DNA from 3 places in the Kitasatospora sp. NPDC034533 genome. Region 2 is predicted to be linked to each of the others. Evidence: predicted binding sites of a transcription regulator. Region 2 holds the regulator's gene; each other region holds the start of a gene.
What was found. The regulator HspR, encoded in region 2, represses chaperone genes until heat shock. The targets are predictions, from matches to a motif close to TTGAGNNNNNNNNNCTCAA.
Positions count from the first base shown of each region.

Region 1: a site for HspR is predicted at 2,095-2,113, ahead of dnaK (molecular chaperone DnaK). Genes of this name have one in related genera too.
Region 3: a site for HspR is predicted at 3,503-3,521, ahead of lon (endopeptidase La). Genes of this name have one in related genera too.

Region 1 is NZ_JBVITE010000029.1:19,521-25,985, reverse strand. Features, by position in the region: gene dnaK (molecular chaperone DnaK) at 182-2,038, opposite strand; gene ACZ55U_RS20720 (helix-turn-helix domain-containing protein) at 2,213-2,506, shown strand; gene ACZ55U_RS20715 (hypothetical protein) at 2,613-2,807, opposite strand; gene ACZ55U_RS20710 (J domain-containing protein) at 2,966-3,472, shown strand; gene ACZ55U_RS20705 (STAS domain-containing protein) at 3,463-3,798, shown strand; gene ACZ55U_RS20700 (serine hydrolase domain-containing protein) at 4,337-5,509, shown strand; gene ACZ55U_RS20695 (redoxin family protein) at 5,844-6,465, shown strand, end outside.
Region 2 is NZ_JBVITE010000002.1:204,886-211,350, reverse strand. Features, by position in the region: gene ACZ55U_RS02600 ((Fe-S)-binding protein) at 1-60, opposite strand, end outside; gene dnaK (molecular chaperone DnaK) at 393-2,234, shown strand; gene grpE (nucleotide exchange factor GrpE) at 2,231-2,842, shown strand; gene dnaJ (molecular chaperone DnaJ) at 3,066-4,220, shown strand; gene ACZ55U_RS02580 (heat shock protein transcriptional repressor HspR) at 4,237-4,758, shown strand; gene ACZ55U_RS02575 (hypothetical protein) at 4,877-5,932, shown strand; gene ACZ55U_RS02570 (hypothetical protein) at 6,007-6,165, opposite strand.
Region 3 is NZ_JBVITE010000072.1:27,991-34,455, reverse strand. Features, by position in the region: gene ACZ55U_RS33570 (HAMP domain-containing sensor histidine kinase) at 1-1,182, opposite strand, end outside; gene ACZ55U_RS33565 (response regulator transcription factor) at 1,262-1,999, opposite strand; gene ACZ55U_RS33560 (rhomboid-like protein) at 2,615-3,325, shown strand; gene lon (endopeptidase La) at 3,544-5,937, shown strand; gene ACZ55U_RS33550 (GtrA family protein) at 6,087-6,465, shown strand, end outside.

The DNA.
Region 1 (6,465 bases), on a different contig from region 2:
TCGGCGCCGTCCGCCACCGGGTGCGTCGCCGGGCGGCCGGGATGACCCTGCCCGGGATCGACCGGGCCCTGGCCGCCGCCCGGGACGACCTGCGGAGCGCTGACCTGCACGCCGACACCGGAGACGAGACCGCGCCCACCGTCCAGTAGTGGCAGCGCGCTGCCGGGCCCGGGCGGGGTGGTCACGCCGCGCCTCCCTTGTGTTCGTCCTCGTCCACGATCTCGGCGTCCACGACCTCCTCCTCCGGGCCTTGAGGGCCGCTCGCGCCGGCACCTGGCGTACCGGGGGCGGCGGTCTGGGCGTAGAGGTCCTGGCCGAGCTTCTGGCTGACCTGGGTGACGTGGTCGCCGGCCGCGCGGATCGCGGCGATGTCCTCGCCCTTGAGTTTCTCCCTCAGGTCCGCCAGGGCCGCATCGACCTCGTTCTTCACGTCGGCGGACACCTTGTCCTGGTTGTCGGTGAGGAACTTCTCGGTGGTGTAGAGGAGTTGCTCGCCCTGGTTGCGGGTCTCGGCGGCCTCCTTGCGGCGGCGGTCCTCCTCGGCGTGCTGTTCGGCTTCCCGGATCATGCGGTCGATGTCGTCCTTCGGCAGCGAGGAGCCGCCGGTGACGGTCATCTTCTGTTCCTTGCCGGTGCCGAGGTCCTTGGCGCCGACGTGCATGATGCCGTTGGCGTCGATGTCGAAGGTGACCTCGATCTGCGGCAGGCCGCGCGGGGCCGGGGCGATGCCGGTGAGCTCGAACATGCCGAGCTTCTTGTTGTACGCGGCGATCTCCCGCTCGCCCTGGAAGACCTGCACGGTGACCGAGGGCTGGTTGTCCTCGGCAGTGGTGAAGACCTCCGAGCGCCGGGTGGGGATGGTGGTGTTGCGCTCGATGAGCTTGGTCATGATGCCGCCCTTGGTCTCGATGCCGAGGGACAGCGGGGTGACGTCGAGCAGCAGGACGTCCTTGACCTCGCCCTTGAGCACGCCGGCCTGAAGTGCCGCGCCGATGGCGACGACCTCGTCCGGGTTGACGCCCTTGTGCGGGTCCTTGCCGGTGAGCCTCTTCACCAGGTCGGTGACGGCGGGCATCCGGGTGGATCCTCCGACGAGGATGACGTGGTCGATGCCGGAGACATCGATCTTCGCGTCCTTGACGGCCTGGTGGAAGGGGCCCTCGCAGCGCTCCAGCAGGTCGGCGGTGAGCTGCTGGAACTGGGCGCGGGTGAGCTTCTCGTCCAGGTGCAGCGCGCCCTCGGCGGAGGCCGTGATGTACGGCAGGTTGATCGTCGTCTCGGTCGCGGCGGACAGCTCGACCTTGGCCTTCTCGGCGGCCTCGCGCAGGCGCTGGGCTGCCATCTTGTCCTTGGACAGGTCGATGCCGTAGCCGTTCTTGAACTGCTTCACCAGGTGGTCGACGATCCGCTGGTCCCAGTCGTCCCCACCCAGGTGGGTGTCGCCGGAGGTGGACTTGACCTCCACCACGCCCTCGCCGATCTCCAGCAGCGACACGTCGAACGTGCCGCCGCCGAGGTCGAACACGAGGACGGTCTGATCGTTCTCCTTGTCCAGGCCGTAGGCGAGGGCGGCGGAGGTCGGCTCGTTGATGATCCGCGCCACCTTCAGGCCCGCGATCTCCCCGGCCTCCTTGGTCGCGGTGCGCTGGGAGTCGTTGAAGTACGCCGGCACGGTGATCACCGCGTCGGTGACCTCCTCACCCAGGTACGCCTCCGCGTCGCGCTTCAGCTTCTGCAGCACCCGTGACGAGATCTCCTGCGCGGTGTACCGCTTGCCATCCACGTCCCCTTTCTCCGGGAAGCGCCAGTCGCTCTCGCCGATGTGCCGCTTCACCGAGCGGGCCGTGCGATCCACGTTGGTGACGGTCTGGCGCTTGGCGACCTCGCCGACCAGCACCTCGCCGCCCTTGCCGAAGGCCACCACCGACGGGGTGGTGCGCGCACCCTCGGCGTTCGTGATGACGGTCGGCTCGCCGCCCTCCAGGACGCAGACCACCGAGTTCGTCGTCCCGAGATCGATACCGACTGCGCGAGTCATCTCCGACCTCCTTCACCGCATCGAGCACGGAACCTTCCTGTATCGACGAATAAAACTTGAGTCGTGCGATGTCAAGTCTTGGGGGTTGGCAGGCCGAGGGCACAAGGCGTGGCTGGGGATGGAGGAAATCTGTAGCGTGGAGTCGAGGTCTACGAGCGGCGAGGTGAGGTCGCTGTGGTGCTGCCGATCGATGACCCGGATGCGCCGCTCTACACGGTGGGACAGGTCGCGGCCATGCTGCATGTCCAGGTGGCTTTCCTGCGGAGGCTGGACGAGCAAGACGTGGTGGTGCCGGTGCGTTCGGCGGGCGGACAGCGCAGGTACTCGCGCCGGGAGATCGACAGGGTCGCGGCCCTGGTGGAGCTGATCGGCGAGGGACTGACGCTGGAGGGCGCGCGCCGTGTGCTGGATCTCCAGACGCGGGTGGAGGAGCTGGAGGCCGACCTGGGCCGGGCCCGCGGCCGGTGAAGCGTCTCGCCAAGGAACACCTGGCGGCTGAAGACACCGTGGGGCCGTTCGGCGACGACCATCTCGCGATCCTCGGTCTCCGGCGCCGGCCGCTCGGCCCTGACCGTCAGGACGTTCGGCTCGACCGACGTCGTTCGCCTCGATGCTCTGGGGGCGCGATGCCGGGCAGATCGAGGCGGATGAGGAAGGTCCCGTCGCTCTCGTAGGCGTCCATCGGCATCGCGGCCGGCCGGGCCGTGGTACCCGGCAGCTGCTGGGTGGGCCGGTCGAGTTCGCGGAACGGATCGGTTCGTATCACCATCACAGGTCACTCCCCCCGTGGGTCGGTGACAGCGATGGGGGCTCTCGCGGGCCCACTAGTCCATATGCCCGTATTTCGGACATCTTGACAAGTGCCGGTGAAGGTTCTATCCAGGGCAATGAGGAGGTTCGCCGGGGTCGCCCGGGAGGTGGGCCGCCATGACGGGATCGCGAGACCGCCGCGATCACTACGCGGTGCTGGGGGTGGAGCCCACGGCGTCCGCGCGGCAGGTCACCTCGGCTTATCGAACCCTGGTCCGGCTGCTTCACCCGGACACCCGCCCCGTCGAGTCCGGATCGGCGGAGCGACTTGTCGCGGTGGTCGCCGCCTATGAGGTCCTGCGCGACCCCGAGCTGCGGGCCGCCTACGACGCCGAACGCGAAACCGCCCGGCACCGGCCAGAAGCCGGCCGCGCCCCGGCCCCTTCCCCGACCACCGGTCGACGGATTTCCGTACGCATCGCCCGGGCAACCGGTGGTGCGGAGCCGGGGCACGCCACGCCGACCCCCTCCGGCGGCGCGATGCGGCGAGGAACCGAGCCGCTCGTGCGGGTGAGCCCGGTACGAGTCGCACCGCCGGGCGCGTCGGTGTGGGCGCGGGACGGCCACGGTGACCTCTGGGAGTGGACGGCGCACCGGCTGTGGGAGGTGGAGCCATGGCTGTGACCGGCAACGACTTCCGCACCGCCATCTCCCAGCGGGACGGCCGGATCACCGTCGCGGTCACGGGCGAGATCGACCTCGCCACCGCAGCGGAGCTCGAAAGTCGCGTCAAGGAGTGCTTGACGCGCCGGCCCGGACGCATAGACCTCAACCTCGCGCGGGTGAGGTTCTGCGACTGCTCGGGCGCGCACGCCCTGGAACGGCTCCACCGCCAGGCACAGGAGGAAGGCGTCGTCCTGAAGGTCACGGAGGTGCGAGCCCCGATAGTCACCCGGGTGTTCGACCTTCTCGGACTCACCGATCTGGTCGAACCTCTCCCACCGGTCTGACCCCGGTCGGAGACGACACCGGACCATGCACCGTGGCGCTGCCGAGACTCGGACGCGGTCCGAAGCGCGGCACCGGGGTGGAAAGCGTGGTGGCCGGTCGTAAGGGCGCGCTCACAACCCCGGCGCACGCTCCACACCCCACCAAGACCGGTCTGCCGGTCGTGACCAACCGAATCGAGTCCTACCCCCTTCCTGCGCCGACTTGCCCGGGGTCCGCAGCGCGGACGCTGTCGACGCCGCAACCGTCATCCACAACGCCACGTGTACGGATCCGCCCGGCACCCCCGGCCCCGGCCCACCGCTTCGCGCGGTTCGGCAGGGCGCGGCCCGCGCCGGGGCGGGGCCGGTCCGCGCGGGAGGCAGGGTCGGGCGCGGCACCGTACTCCGGGGGTGTTTCGGGGACTCGATACGCCGTCAGGACGAGGGCGCGCGAGCCGCGTTCGTCCTCGGTGGTGACGGCGGCCGCGACGGCCGCGTGATGTCCTGAGCGGGCCGGAATCTCGGCCTGGCGTGTACGTCGAGCCTCAGGAGGCGTCTTGTGAACTCCCTTTCCCCGTACCGGTTCCGCTCCCCGCGCCGTGGCGCGGTGGCAGTCGCCTCGGGCGTGACGGCCACCGCGCTCGCTCTCGGTTCGCCCGTCCTGCCGGCCGTCGCCGCACCCAGGGGCGATGCCCCGGCCGTCGTCACGAGGACAGGCCCGTTCCAGCGGCGGCTCGACGCGCTCGTCGCCGGCGGCGCGCCGGGAGCCCTGGCGACCGTCCGCGACCGGAACGGCCGCAGCCGCACCTACACCGCCGGGGTGGCCGATCTGAGGACCGGCGCCACGGTGCCCGTCGACGGTCAGGTGCGGATCGGCAGCAACACCAAGACGTTCGTCGCGGTCGTCGTCCTGCAATTGGTCGCGGAGGGCAGGGTGGACCTGGACGCCTCCCTCGACACCTACCTGCCCGGCCTCGTCAGGGGCGAGGACATCGACGGACGGCGGATCACCGTGCGCCAGGTCCTCCAGCACACCAGCGGGCTGCCGGACTACACGGACTTCCTGGAGATCTCCCGTGCCACCCAGTACGTCGAGCCGCGTGAGCTGCTCGACGCGGCGCTCGCCCACAGGGCCGACTTCGCCCCGGGGACGCGGTGGAAGTACAGCAACACGGGCTACGTGGTGGCCGGGTTGATCGTCCAGAGGGTCACCGGGCGACCGGTGGGGGAGGAGATCACCAAGCGTGTCATCGACCGGATCGGGCTCAGGCACACGTACTTCCCGGCGCAGGGGGAGACCGGTGTCCGTGAGCGCCACCCGCACGGGTACGTCGCGGACGAGCCCGGCGATCCGCTGCTGGACGTCACCGAGATGGACCCGTCCTGGGCCTGGGCAGCGGGGGCGATGGTGTCCACGAACACCGATCTGAACCGGTTCTTCTCGGCCCTGCTCGGCGGCGAGCTGATGCCTCCGGCGCAGCTCGCCCAGATGCGCACGACCGTGCCGGCCGATCCCGCGGTCCCGGGTTCGCGCTACGGGCTCGGCCTGGCGAGCCGCCCGCTGCCGTGCGGCGGGCTGTCCTGGGGGCACGGCGGGGGCATCCCGGGGTACCTCACCCGGGGCGGGGTCACCGAGGACGGGCGCGCGGTGAGCGTCGCGGTGACCGTGCTGGCCTCGCCCGCCCTCAGGCAACGTGTGGTGGCGGCGGTGGACGAGGCCCTGTGCCGCTGAGGCGGTCAGGCCGGCAGCTCCACACTGTGCCCATACCCGCGGGGTATCGGCACAGTGGAACGGGCCCTGACGTCGGCAGGCCCCTGGCCGGTCGTCTCGGCCCGCGCTACCGAGGACGCCGAGATGGCCTACCTGGAGATCCGCACCTGGACCCCCGCTGGCCACCAGGCCACCGAAGTCCCCTGTGGACTCAGAGCTTCACTTGGCGAATGAGCGCTTGAGTTGGCGGGCTGAGAGTCAGCTGGCGAGCGGTCGGCCGGAGGAGGCTGGCGGTCCACCCTTGACCCGGACCCCGGGGTCCGGGTTTAGCGTTCTGGACGACGAGGAGGTGCTCATGCGTGCAGGTGAGGCGGCGGCTGCCGCTGGAGTGACGATCAAGGCGCTGCGGTACTACGAGGCCTGCGGGCTGCTCAGTCCGGGCCGTGCGGGCAACGGCTACCGCGACTACAGCGCGGAGGACGTTCGGCTGGCCGAGGAGATCCGCAGCCTCGGGACGCTCGGCCTCGCACCCAGGGAGACCCAGCCGTTTCTCTCCTGCCTGCGCGCAGGACACGACGAGGGTGATCACTGCGCGGAGTCACTCGCCGCCTACCAGCAGAAGATCGATGCGCTCGACCTGCTCGTCGCCCGGCTGACCCGCAGCCGGGACCAGCTGGTCCGCCGCAGGGACGCGGCGGCCCGGCGAGGTTTCCCCACCCCCACCGCTGCCCCTGAGCCCATGAAGGAGCCCGACGAGATGCTGCCCCAGGCCGACCCCCTGCCCTTCGACCTGCCGGCCCCGGTGGACGACGGCGCCGCCGCCCATCTGCCGGGCCGTACGCTGCCCGCCCTGTCCTTCACCGGCACGGACGGCACCGCCATACGCCTGGACGCGGTTTCCGACGGGCGCTGGGTGCTGTTCCTCTACCCCCTCACCGGAGACCCGGCCGCCGACATTCCGGAGGGCTGGAACGAGA
Region 2 (6,465 bases):
GGCGAGCGCGGTGCCGATCACGAATGTGACCAGCGAGATGACGATCGCTGCTAGCTGCATCGGCTCTCCGTCTCCTGCGGCTTTGCGGTTGAGCAGGCTCTGCGGTTCCACGGTCTGGGAACACCGAGTGTACTGGTCGGTAACTTGCCGGGCCGACGGCCCGGACATTACCGGTGGCTAACGGTTCTCCAGAAGATTCCCAAGCTATGGCGGCAGTCACGTGAGCGCACCCCCGCCACGGCGCGGCGGGGCCGTCGGCCACGGATCGCGGGCCGCTCCGGGGATCCGGCTCAGCAAAGTTGAGCGAACGGCACTCATAGCTGTTGACGCCGCGTGCCCGGTCATGCATCCTTGAGCCTGTAAAGCTCAACTCTTCCGTGGAGGTATCTACGATGGCACGCGCGGTCGGCATCGACCTCGGCACGACGAACTCGGTCGTCAGCGTTCTGGAGGGTGGCGAGCCCACCGTCATCACGAACGCCGAGGGCGCGCGGACCACGCCGTCCGTCGTCGCCTTCGCGAAGAACGGCGAGGTCCTGGTCGGCGAGGTGGCCAAGCGCCAGGCGGTCACCAACGTCGACCGCACCATCCGCTCGGTCAAGCGCCACATGGGCACCGGGTGGAAGATCAACATCGACGGCAAGGACTTCAACCCCCAGCAGATCTCGGCCTTCGTGCTGCAGAAGCTGAAGCGGGACGCCGAGGCGTACCTGGGCGAGACCGTCACCGACGCCGTCATCACCGTCCCGGCGTACTTCAACGACTCCGAGCGCCAGGCCACCAAGGAGGCCGGTGAGATCGCGGGCCTCAACGTCCTGCGCATCGTCAACGAGCCGACTGCGGCCGCGCTCGCGTACGGCCTCGACAAGGACGACCAGACCATCCTGGTCTTCGACCTCGGCGGCGGCACCTTCGACGTCTCCCTGCTGGAGATCGGCGACGGGGTCGTCGAGGTGAAGGCCACCAACGGTGACAACCACCTCGGTGGTGACGACTGGGACCAGCGCGTCGTCGACCACCTGGTCAAGGTCTTCCAGGCCGGCCACGGCGTCGACCTGTCCAAGGACAAGATGGCCCTCCAGCGTCTGCGCGAGGCCGCCGAGAAGGCCAAGATCGAGCTGTCCTCGTCCTCCGAGACCTCGATCAACCTGCCGTACATCACGGCCTCCGCCGAGGGCCCGCTGCACCTGGACGAGAAGCTCACCCGCGCCCAGTTCCAGCAGCTCACCGCGGACCTGCTGGAGCGCTGCAAGGTCCCGTTCCACAACGTGATCAAGGACGCCGGCATCTCGCTCTCCGAGATCGACCACGTCGTCCTGGTCGGTGGCTCGACCCGCATGCCGGCCGTCGCCGAGCTCGTCAAGGAGCTGACCGGCGGCCAGGACGCCAACAAGGGCGTCAACCCGGACGAGGTCGTCGCCATCGGCGCCGCGCTCCAGGCCGGTGTCCTCAAGGGCGAGGTCAAGGACGTCCTGCTGCTCGACGTCACCCCGCTGTCCCTCGGCATCGAGACCAAGGGCGGCATCATGACCAAGCTGATCGAGCGCAACACCACGATCCCGACCAAGCGCTCCGAGATCTTCACCACGGCCGAGGACAACCAGCCGTCCGTGCAGATCCAGGTCTACCAGGGCGAGCGCGAGATCGCCGCGTACAACAAGAAGCTCGGCATGTTCGAGCTGACCGGCCTGCCGCCGGCGCCGCGCGGCCTGCCGCAGATCGAGGTCACCTTCGACATCGACGCCAACGGCATCATGCACGTCGGCGCCAAGGACCTCGGCACCGGCAAGGAGCAGAAGATGACCGTCACCGGCGGCTCCTCGCTGCCGAAGGACGAGGTCGACCGCATGCGCCGCGAGGCCGAGCAGTACGCCGAGGACGACCACAAGCGCCGCGAGGCCGTCGAGACCCGCAACTCCGCCGAGCAGCTCGTCTACTCGACCGAGAAGTTCATCGCCGACAACGCCGACAAGCTGCCGGGCGACGTCAAGACCGAGGTCGAGACCGCCATCGGCGAGCTCAAGGAGGCCCTGAAGGGCGAGGACATCGCGAAGATCCGCGAGGCCTCGGAGAAGGTCTCCACCACCGCGCAGAAGCTCGGCCAGGCGCTGTACGCCAACGCCGACGCCCCCGCCGGTGCCGCCGCGGCCGGTGACTCCGCCCAGGCCAAGGACGACGACGTCGTCGACGCCGAGATCGTCGACGACGAGAAGCCCAAGGGTGGTGCGGCATGACGGACAAGCCGCAGGGCGGCAAGCCCGGCGACGACTCCGCCGCGGAGGAGGCCGTGGTCAAGGCCGCGGAGGAGGCCGCCGCGGGCGGGGAGTCCGGTTCGGAGGAGCTCGCCGCCGCCAAGCGCGAGCTCGCCGAGCGCACCGGGGATCTCCAGCGCCTCCAGGCCGAGTACCAGAACTACCGCAAGCGGGTCGAGCGCGACCGGCTGACCGTCCGCGAGATCGCCGTCTCCAACATCCTGGAGTCGCTGATCCCGGTCCTTGACGACATCGGCCGCGCCCGCGAGCACGGCGAGGTCACGGGCGGCTTCAAGTCCGTCGCCGAGTCGCTGGAGACGGTCGTCGCCAAGCTGGGCCTCCAGCAGTTCGGCAAGGAGGGCGAGCCCTTCGACCCGACCATGCACGAGGCGCTGATGCACAGCTACTCCTCGGACGTCACCGAGAACACCTGTGTGCAGATCCTCCAGCCCGGCTACCGCATCGGCGAGCGGATCATCCGCCCGGCGATGGTGGCCGTCGCCGAACCCCAGCCCGGCAGCCAGGCGTCCCCGGACGCCGAGGCGAAGTCCGCCGACGCGGACAAGTCCGACGGTGGCTCGGACAGCTGACACCCTGTGACAGCTGACAACCAGTGCGCTGCGGAGTCGTACGCCGGCGAGTACGGCGGCCGGCTCCGCAGCGCGCTGTCAGCGGCCGTTCGCCCAGCGGCTGTTGACAGCTCTGTGACGATGGAATTCGGGAGGTGGCGGAAGCCGTGAGCGAGCGCAGCGAGCGAACCCTTGAGGGGCGCGTGTACCGCTCCGCGGCTGCCGAGCGCAGCGAGGTGGACGCATGAGTGGCAAGGACTTTGTCGAGAAGGACTACTACAAGGTCCTCGGCGTGCCCAAGGACGCCACCGCCGCCGAGATCAAGAAGACCTACCGCAAGCTCGCCCGCGAGTTCCACCCCGACGCCAACAAGGGTGACACCAAGGCCGAGGAGCGGTTCAAGGACATCTCCGAGGCGTACGACGTCCTCTCCGACGAGAAGCGCCGCAAGGAGTACGACGAGGCCCGCACCCTCTTCGCCAACGGCGGCTTCCGGGGCGGCAGCCCCGGCGGGGCCGGCGGCTACAGCTTCGACTTCGGCGACCTCTTCAGCGGCAGCCAGGGCGGCGCCGGCGGCGGGCTCGGCGACGTCTTCGGCGGCCTCTTCAACCGCGGCGGCGCCCGGCAGGCCCAGCCCCGGCGCGGCGCCGACGTCGAGACCGAGGTGACGCTCTCCTTCGACGAGGCGGTGGACGGCGCGACCGTCCCGCTGCGGATGACCAGCCAGGCCCCCTGCCGCAGCTGCAACGGCACCGGTGCCAAGTCCGGCACCACCCCGCGGGTCTGCCCGACCTGCGTCGGCGCGGGCACGGTCAGCCGCGGCCAGGGCGCCTTCGCGCTCTCCGAGCCGTGCAAGGACTGCCGCGGCCGGGGCATGATCGTCGACGACCCGTGCCCCGACTGCCACGGCAGCGGCCGGGCCAGCTCGGCCCGCACCATGCAGGTCCGGATCCCGGCCGGCGTCCAGGCCGACCAGCGGATCCGGCTCAAGGGGAAGGGCGCTCAGGGCGAGCGCGGCGGGCAGCCCGGGGACCTCTACGTCACCGTGCACGTCGACCCGCACCCGGTCTTCGGGCGCAAGGGCGACAACCTCACCGTCACCGTCCCGGTCAGCTTCCCCGAGGCGGCGCTCGGCGCCACCATCGAGGTGCCCACGCTGAACGGTCCGGCCGTGAAGCTCAAGCTGCCCCCGGGCAGCGCCAACGGCCTCACCATGCGCGCCCGCGGCAAGGGCGCCACCCGCAAGGACGGCACCCGCGGCGACCTCCTGGTCACCGTGGAGGTCGTGGTGCCCCAGCACGTCACCGGCGACGCGCTGAACGCCCTGGAGCAGTACCGCGAGGCCACCGCCTCCGACGATCCGCGAGCCGACCTGTTCCGGGCGGCGAAGGGAGCGTGACGACCAGATGTCCCCGATGAATCCGATCGACCCCGACACCCCGATCGGCGCCGGCGTCGGCGAGGGCCTGCCCGGCGCGGCCCCCCGCCGCACCCGCCGGGCCGCCGCGGGCCCGCCGCCGTACGTCCTCACCGAGGACACCCCGGTGTACGTCATCTCCGTGGCCGCCGAACTGTCCGGGCTGCACCCGCAGACCCTGCGCCAGTACGACCGCCTCGGCCTGGTCTGCCCCGACCGCACCGCCGGCCGCGGGCGCCGCTACTCCGCGCGGGACATCCAGCAGCTGCGCGAGGTCCAGCGGCTCTCCCAGGACGAGGGCATCAACTTGGCCGGAATCAAGCGGATCATCGAGCTGGAGAACCAGGTCACCGCCCTCCAGTCGCGCGTCGCGGAACTGGTCGACTCCCTGGAGGGCGCCGCCAGCGCCCTCCAGCAGCGCGAGGCCGCCGTCCACGCCTCCTACCGCCGCGACCTCGTCCCGTACCAGCCGCCCACCCCGCAGTCAAGCGCCCTGGTCGTCTGGCGCCCCAAGCGCTGACCGGGCCGCGAAGCGCGCCCCGAGCCGCCGGCTCCCTCCTCTCGGGGGGTGCCGGCGGTCGGCATGTGGTGAGAGAGTGCTGTCACATTTCGTCTCCATCGGACTCATCAGGTCTGGCATGCTGAAACGTGATCCAGCGTCGGTGCTGATGGGGCGCAGAATCACCGGTTACGGCAAGGAGCCGCAGATGAGTGAACGAGAGCAGCCCATTGCCGCCGGCTGGTCCGCCCTGTCGGCCGAGGCCCGGGAACTCTATCTGGCCGTCATCCGAGGAGACGGCCGTCTGGCATCGGACGCCGGTACCGATCAAGCTAATTCTGCGCGGGACGAGTTGGTCAGAATTGGTCTCCTCGTGCCCGACAGCGACGATCCGAACGATTTCCTAGCGGCCGATCCGGCTCAGCTCTCGGCGCGCCTCAGCCAATCATGGCAGCGTCAAGCACTTGATCTTCTATCGCGCGCCGTTTCGCTACCGTCCGAACTGCAGGAACTAGCACAAGAATTCCACTCCCCGAAACAGCAAGGGGGGGCGATCGAATATGTGCGAGGGAAATCCCTTATTCATCAGCGAGTGCAGCAGTACCGGGATTCCATGGAAGAGGCCCTAGCCCTCCAACCCGGCGGACCCCGGCCTCCGGATGTCCTCGCCGTCATGGTCGAGCAGGATCTGCATACGCTCCGCAGCGGCACGACCATGCGGACGATCTACCACGCCAGTACGCGGTACCACCAGCCAACCAGGGATTACGTGGCCACACTCGCCCGGGCCGGAGGTCAGTACCGGACTCTTGACGAGCCTTACACCCGTCTAATAGTGATGGATCGACGCGTGGCCGTGATCCCGATCGCCGACGACATGAGCCTCGCGGCGTTCATTTACGACGCTGCGGTAGTCGCCTATCTCGTCGAAGAAGTGTTCGAGCGCTGCTGGAGTCGTGCGCTGGATTTCGAGGGCGACCGCACAGTGCCACACCAGGTGGTTTCCCGCCTGCGCCAGACGATCATCGACCAGATGCTGGAGGGTACCAATCACCGTGTCATTGCGCGGCGCCTGGGAATTAGCGAGCGCACGCTGGCCCGGCACATAGCCGAGATGCGGGACGATTACAAGGTCGACTCACTGTTCCAGCTCGGCTACGTTCTCGGCCGCAAAACGCAGGGGCCTGCCGACTGAATCGCGGCACGCTGCGGACAAACCAACGGATGTCCCGGCATTGCCGACATGCGCCCGGGCACACACGACCGCACTCAGGTCCAGGCGATGTCGTCCGCAAGGGTTACGGCAGCTTCAGTGGTGGCTGTTTCAAGAGAGCCGACGACATCCACGAGGCAACCGGCACCGACCACCACAGCCGCTACGGCCAGCGAAAGTACGACCTTGCGGACAAATCGGCGCATGGTAGGCACGCCCCCACTTTCTCCCTCGGGAATCGCCACTAGAGCGTCAGGTCAGGATAACTACTCGCACCGTGCCGCACGAGGGGGAAGCCGCCATCCGCTCCTCCCAGGCAGGGTGTGCGTCATCTCCCTGCCAGGCATCCAGATGACACAGGCTAACCCTGGACGCGGCGGCGCCCGGCGATGGACGATCAGTTCGCTCCCGATGGTCCGACAGAGCACCACACTTTGCCAATGTACCGTCAAATGCACGGCGGTTCACCACCGGGATCACCAACCTGAGCAGCCCAGTCCAACGCCTAGCCGACG
Region 3 (6,465 bases), on a different contig from region 2:
ATCTTCGCCGCGCTCTGTGTCGGACTTGTGACAAATGTCCTGACCGTCACCTTGACGCTGCCCGGGCAGCCTGACCTCGATCCGGCAGCCGCGCGGGGACTCGGCCACCGCGATCCGCCCGCCGTGCAGGTCGACGGCCCAGCGGGCGATGGCCAGGCCCAGTCCGGTGCCGCCGTCCGCGCCCGGTCCGGCGGCGGTCGGGGTGCCGCTGCGGCCGAACCGCTCGAAGACCCGGGTGCGGTCGGCCGGCGGGATGCCGGGGCCCTCGTCCTCGACCTCCAGCAGCAGGCCGCCGGCCTCGCCCTCCGGCCTGGCCCGCACCGTCACGGTGCCGCCGGGCGGGGAGTGCTTGCAGGCGTTGTCGACCAGGTTGGCGACCACCTGGTGGAGGCGCTCCGGGTCCGCGACGCCGGTCAGGCCGGCCGGGTTCACCTCCAGGGCCAGCCGGACGTCCCCGCGCCGGGAGAAGGCGCCGCCGGCCGTCGCGCCGTCCACGGTGACCCCGCGCAGCACGCCGTCCAGGAACTCGCGCACCTCGAAGCGGCGGGCGTCCAGGTCGACCACGCCGTCGTCGATCTTGGAGAGGTCGAGCAGGTGGGTGACCAGGCGCCCGAGCCGCTCGGTCTGCTCCAGCGCCGCCTCCAGGGTGGCCGGATTGGGCTGGACGACGCCGTCCACCACGTTCTCCAGGACGGCGCGCAGCGCGGCGATGGGCGTGCGCAGCTCGTGGGAGACGTTGGCGACCAGCTCCCGGCGGTGCCGGTCGGCGGCCTGGAGGTCGGCGGCCATCGCGTTGAAGGCGGACGCCAGCTCGCCGATCTCGTCGCGCGAGCTCACCTCGACCCGGCGGCTGTAGTCGCCGGAGGCCATCGCGCGGGCGGCGGCCGTCATCTCGCGCAGGGGGGCGGTCAGCCCGTGCGCGAGGAACTGCATGAAGAGCAGCGAGGCGATCATGGAGAAGACCATGATGATCCGGATCTGGGTCTCGGACCGGATCGCCACCACCACCATCCCGGTGGCCAGGAACACGGAGACGACCACGAGCAGCGCGAGCTTGCCCTTGATCGAGCGGACCGGGTCGAGCGGCCGGATGTCGGCCCAGACCCGGTGGGCGGCGCGGGCGGCCAGGTTCTGCGGCCGCGTGCCGTCGGATTCCCCGTTGCGTTGCTGTGGAAAGGTCATCGTCCCCTGTGGTCCCCGCTGGTGGCACGGCGTCGGTCCCGGCGCGGGCCCCCGGTGGCCCGTCGTCCGAGGGGCGCCGTCAGGAGAGCGGTGCCTCCAGTGCGTAGCCGACGCCGTGGACGGTGCGGATCCAGCTGGCGCCGATCTTCCGGCGCAGCGCCTTGACGTGGCTGTCCACGGTGCGGGTGCCGGAGGCGTCGGTCCAGTCCCACACCTCGGCCAGCAGCTGCTCGCGGGTGAGCACCGCGCGGGGCTGGGCGGCCAGGCAGGCGAGCAGGTCGAACTCGGTGGGCGTCAGGTGGACGTCGCCCGAGGCCAGCCGGACCCGGCGCTGCACGTGGTCGATCTCCAGCTCGCCGAAGCGCAGGCTGCCCAGTGCGGGCGTGCGGGCGGCCTGCTGGGCGCGCTCGACGCGGCGCAGCAGGACGTTGACGCGGGCGGCCAGCTCGCGCATCGAGAACGGCTTGGTCATGTAGTCGTCCGCGCCGACGCCGAGGCCGACCAGCAGGTCCGTCTCGTCGTCGCGGGCGGTCAGCATCAGCACCGGCACCGGGCGCTGGGCCTGGATCCGGCGGCACACCTCCAGGCCGTCGAAGCCGGGCAGCATGATGTCGAGGACCACCAGGTCGGGCTGCCAGGTGTGGAAGCCGTCGACCGCGCCGGGGCCGTCGTGGGCCACGGCGACCTTGAAGCCCTCGGCGCCCAGTCGGGCGGCGATCGACTCGGCGATCGTGGGCTCGTCCTCCACCACCAGGACTCTGCGCTGGCTGCTCACAGTGCCACCGGTGTTGTGGTTGTCCTGCTGAATCTCTGTCACGGTCACGCCACCGCCCCCAGGGCTGCGGGCCGGCCACCCGTGGGGATGGCGGGCTCCGCTCGTAGTCTTGTTCCGTCGTGGACTGTGCCGGGTCCGCCGTCCCGTCGCGCGATCGGGAGCCGAGGACGGATGGTCGGCCGCCCACTTCTCCCGCGCACTTCGCAGCGTACGGACAGCGGATGCTTCCCGGCAGGTGGACCGGACGTTTCCGGCCCGTGGGCCGGCTGTCGGGCCGCCCTCGGGCCCACTGCGCGAGTGGGCACGGGCCGATACCTTACCCGGCGAATTTTCACTGCGTAACGGTACGTATGCAGTCGAGTTGACGCCAAGTCGCCGGTCAGAGGCCCTGCTGCCGCGTTAATCGGGAGAAGGTCTGGACCAATGTCGGGAATCCGGCGGTCCGTCGCGGCGACGGCCTTCACCGTCTTTTCCCAGGTGCCTCTCATAACCTCGACGTACGGTGACCGCGACGACACCCGAAGGGGCGGATTCCGCGCCGCGCGCCGGTACGTTGGGCACCTGCGGGGGCCGGTGGGCGCGAGGCGGAGCGGAGGCGGCATGGCAGGGCTGAGGCGGGGCGTCGGCGGGTGCGGGGCCACGGGTGCGCCGTACGGAATGCTCCGTCTCGGGCTGCGCACCGGCGTCCTGGAGTGGCTGCTGGAACGGGTGCCGACGCCCCGGCGGACGCCCTTCACGCTCGGATATCTCGCCGTCGTGGGAGTCACCACGACGTTCGCCAATGTCGCCGATCCGGAACTCGTCCAGCGCTTGCAGGAAGCCTCCAGTTCGGACGGGCACAACCTGCTCCAGCACCCTTTGCGCGCCCTTGTGCTGAGCGGATTCTGGGTGGCCGGCGAGGTGTGGATGCCGTACCTGTGGGGATTTGCGTTCACGCTGGCGCCGCTGGAGCGCAAGGTCGGCCCCGCCCGGGCGGCGGCGGTCTTCGCGGCCGGGCACGTCGTGGCGACGCTGCTCTCCCAGGGCGTGGTGATCGTCGCCGTGGAGACCGGGCGGATGGCCCCCGAGGCGATGGACCACCTGGACATCGGGGTCAGCTACGGCGTGCTGGCCTGCCTGGGGGCGGTGGCCGGGCTGCTCTCGCGGCACGGGCGGCTGCTGGCGCTGGGCGGCGCCGGACTGATGATCGCCGAGCAGATCGCCACCGACCGGGACGTGGTCACCGGGGTGGGGCACCCGGCCGCGGTGCTCACCGGGGTCGCGCTGTGGCGCTGGCTGCGCCGGGTCGAGCGGCGCCCGCCCCGGCCGCGTCCGGCCACCGTGACGGCCGCCGCGTCCGCCCCCGCGCGGGTGCGCACGGCGCGCTGACGCCGTCACCCGGACGGGTTCCGGCGGGGCAGGGCCGAGCTCGCCATCAGGTTCTCTTGAGGTTCCCTTCATGTGCTTTTGGGGCTCTTTTGACGGAGCCGGGTGCGGCGCATTCCGCGCCGATTCCTGTTCGCTCACGGCGAACCGGGCGCCGGGAACATTCGCCGCCCGCCGATCCTTAGTCAGGTCGACTCAAGTTCGATGACTGGGGAGAGATCATGGCATCCACGTCCACACCGCTCACCCTGCCCGTGCTGCCTCTCGACGACGAGGTCGTCCTGCCGGGCATGGTCGTCCCGCTGGACCTGAAGGACACCGAGGTGCGCGCGGCGGTCGAGGCCGCCCGGGCCGCGGCCGCCGGCCCCGCCAAGCCGCAGGTCCTGCTGGTGCCGCGGGTGGACGGCTCGTACGCCGCGGCCGGCACCCTGGCCACCGTGGAGCAGGTCGGCCGGCTCGCCGACGGCGACCCGGCCGCGCTGGTGCGCGCCGTGCGCCGGGTGCGGATCGGGGTCGGCACCACCGGCCCCGGCGCCGCCCTCTGGGTGGAGACCACGCCCTTCAAGGAGTCCTCCGTCGGCCTGCCGGTGGCCGGCCGGGCCGCCGAGCTGGTCAAGGAGTACAAGGCGCTGTCCACCCAGTGGCTGCGCAAGCGCGGCGCCTGGCAGATCGTCGACCGGGTGGCGCAGATCGAGGGCGTCGGCGAGCTCGCCGACAACATCGGCTACGCGCCCTTCGCCACCGCCGAGCAGAAGCTCAAGGTGCTGCTGGAGGCCGACCAGGTCGCCCGCCTGGAGTACGCGCTCACCCTGCTGCGCGACCACCTCGCGGAGGAGGAGGTCAACGACACCATCCGCAAGGACGTCGAGGAGGGCGTGGCCAAGCAGCAGAAGGAGTTCCTGCTCCGCCGCCAGCTGGAGGCCGTCCGCAAGGAGCTGGCCGAGCTGAACGGCGAGGCCGCCGACGAGGAGGGCGACTACCGCGCCCGGGTCGAGGCCGCCGACCTGCCCGAGAAGGTCCGCGAGGCCGCGCTCAAGGAGGTCGACAAGCTGGAGCGGGCCTCCGACCAGTCGCCCGAGGGCTCCTGGATCCGCACCTGGCTGGACACCGTCCTGGAGCTGCCCTGGAACGAGCGCACCGAGGACGCGTACGACATCGCCGGCGCCCGCGCGGTGCTGGACGCCGACCACGCCGGCCTCGCCGACGTCAAGGAGCGGATCGTCGAGTACCTGGCCGTCCGCAAGCGCCGGGCCGACCAGGGGCTCGGCCAGGTCGGCGGCCGCCGAGGGGGCGCGGTGCTGGCCCTGGTCGGCCCGCCCGGCGTCGGAAAGACCTCGCTCGGCGAGTCCGTGGCCCGGGCGATGGGCCGCCGGTTCGTCCGGGTCGCGCTCGGCGGCGTCCGGGACGAGGCGGAGATCCGCGGCCACCGGCGCACCTACGTCGGCGCGCTGCCCGGCCGGCTGGTGCGGGCGATCAAGGAGGCCGGCTCGATGAACCCGGTCGTCCTGCTGGACGAGATCGACAAGGTGGGCTCCGACTACCGGGGCGACCCGGCCGCCGCCCTGCTGGAGGTGCTGGACCCGGCGCAGAACCACACCTTCCGCGACCACTACCTGGAGGTCGAGCTCGACCTCTCCGACGTCGTCTTCCTCGCCACCGCCAACGTGCTGGAGGCCATCCCCGAGCCGCTGCTCGACCGGATGGAGCTCGTCCGGCTGGACGGCTACACCGAGGACGAGAAGGTCGTCATCGCCCGCGACCACCTGCTCCCGCGCCAGCTGGAGAAGGCCGGACTCGGCGGCGAGCAGGCCACCGTGGACGAGGAGGCGCTGCGCAAGCTCGCCGGGGAGTACACCCGGGAGGCCGGCGTCCGGAACCTGGAGCGCTCGATCGCCCGGGTGCTGCGCAAGATCGCCGCGCAGGCCGAGCTGGGCGAGCGCGAGCTGCCCGCCACGGTCGGCGCGCAGGACCTGCGCGCCCTGATCGGCCGGCCGCACCACGTGCCGGAGTCCGCCCACGAGCCGGCCGAGCGCCGCACCGCCGTCCCCGGCGTGGCCACCGGCCTCGCGGTGACGGGCGCCGGCGGCGACGTCCTCTACATCGAGGCCTCGCTGGCCGACGCCGAGACGGGCGGCACCGGGCTCACGCTGACCGGCCAGCTGGGCGACGTGATGAAGGAGTCCGCGCACATCGCGCTCTCCTTCCTGCGCTCGCGCGGGGCCGAGCTGGAACTGCCGGTCACCTCGCTGCGCGACCGCGGCGTGCACCTGCACGTCCCGGCCGGTGCCGTCCCCAAGGACGGGCCGAGCGCCGGCATCACCATGACCACGGCGCTGGCCTCGCTGCTCTCCGGCCGTAAGGTGCGCACCGACGTGGCGATGACGGGCGAGGTGTCGCTCACCGGGCGGGTGCTGCCGATCGGCGGGGTGAAGCAGAAGCTGCTCGCCGCCGACCGGGCCGGGATCACCACGGTGATCATCCCCAAGCGCAACGAGGCCGACCTGGACGACGTCCCGGCCGAGGTGCTGGAGCGGCTCACCGTCCACCCGGTGGCGGACGTGCGGGAGGTGCTGAAGCTGGCGCTGGAGCCGGCCGCGGTGCTGGTGGCGGCGTGAGCGGTTGGACCGTCTGACCACCTGACCACCTCACCGTCCGACCGCCTGATCGGTGTCCGGGCCGCCCACGCGGCGGCCCGAACACCGATGTCCCCGGGGCCACGGCGATCTGACGGGCCGACGGCATCCCCGCGTGCGACACTGCGGAGATGCCGTCCCCCACGCAGCGCGCCCTGGCCCGGGTGCCCGACCGGCTGCGCCCCTTCCTGGTGCGCCACCGCCGGCTGGTGAAGTTCCTGCTGGTCGGGAGCGGCTGCTTCGTGCTCACCACGGTGATCGACGTCGAGCTCAAGTTCACCGTGCTGGAGCACAAACCGGTGGTCGCGCTGACGGTCGCGACGGTGATCGGCACCGCGGTCTCGTACGTGCTGAACCGCCGCTGGGCCTTCCGGGCGGACGGGCGGCAGCGCGAGGCGCTGATGTTCGCCCTGGTCAGCGCGGTGGCGATCGCCGTCAACGACGTACCGCTGGTGGTCTCCCGGTACCTGCTGGACCTGCGCGAGCCGTACATCGGCCCCTTCCAGCAGG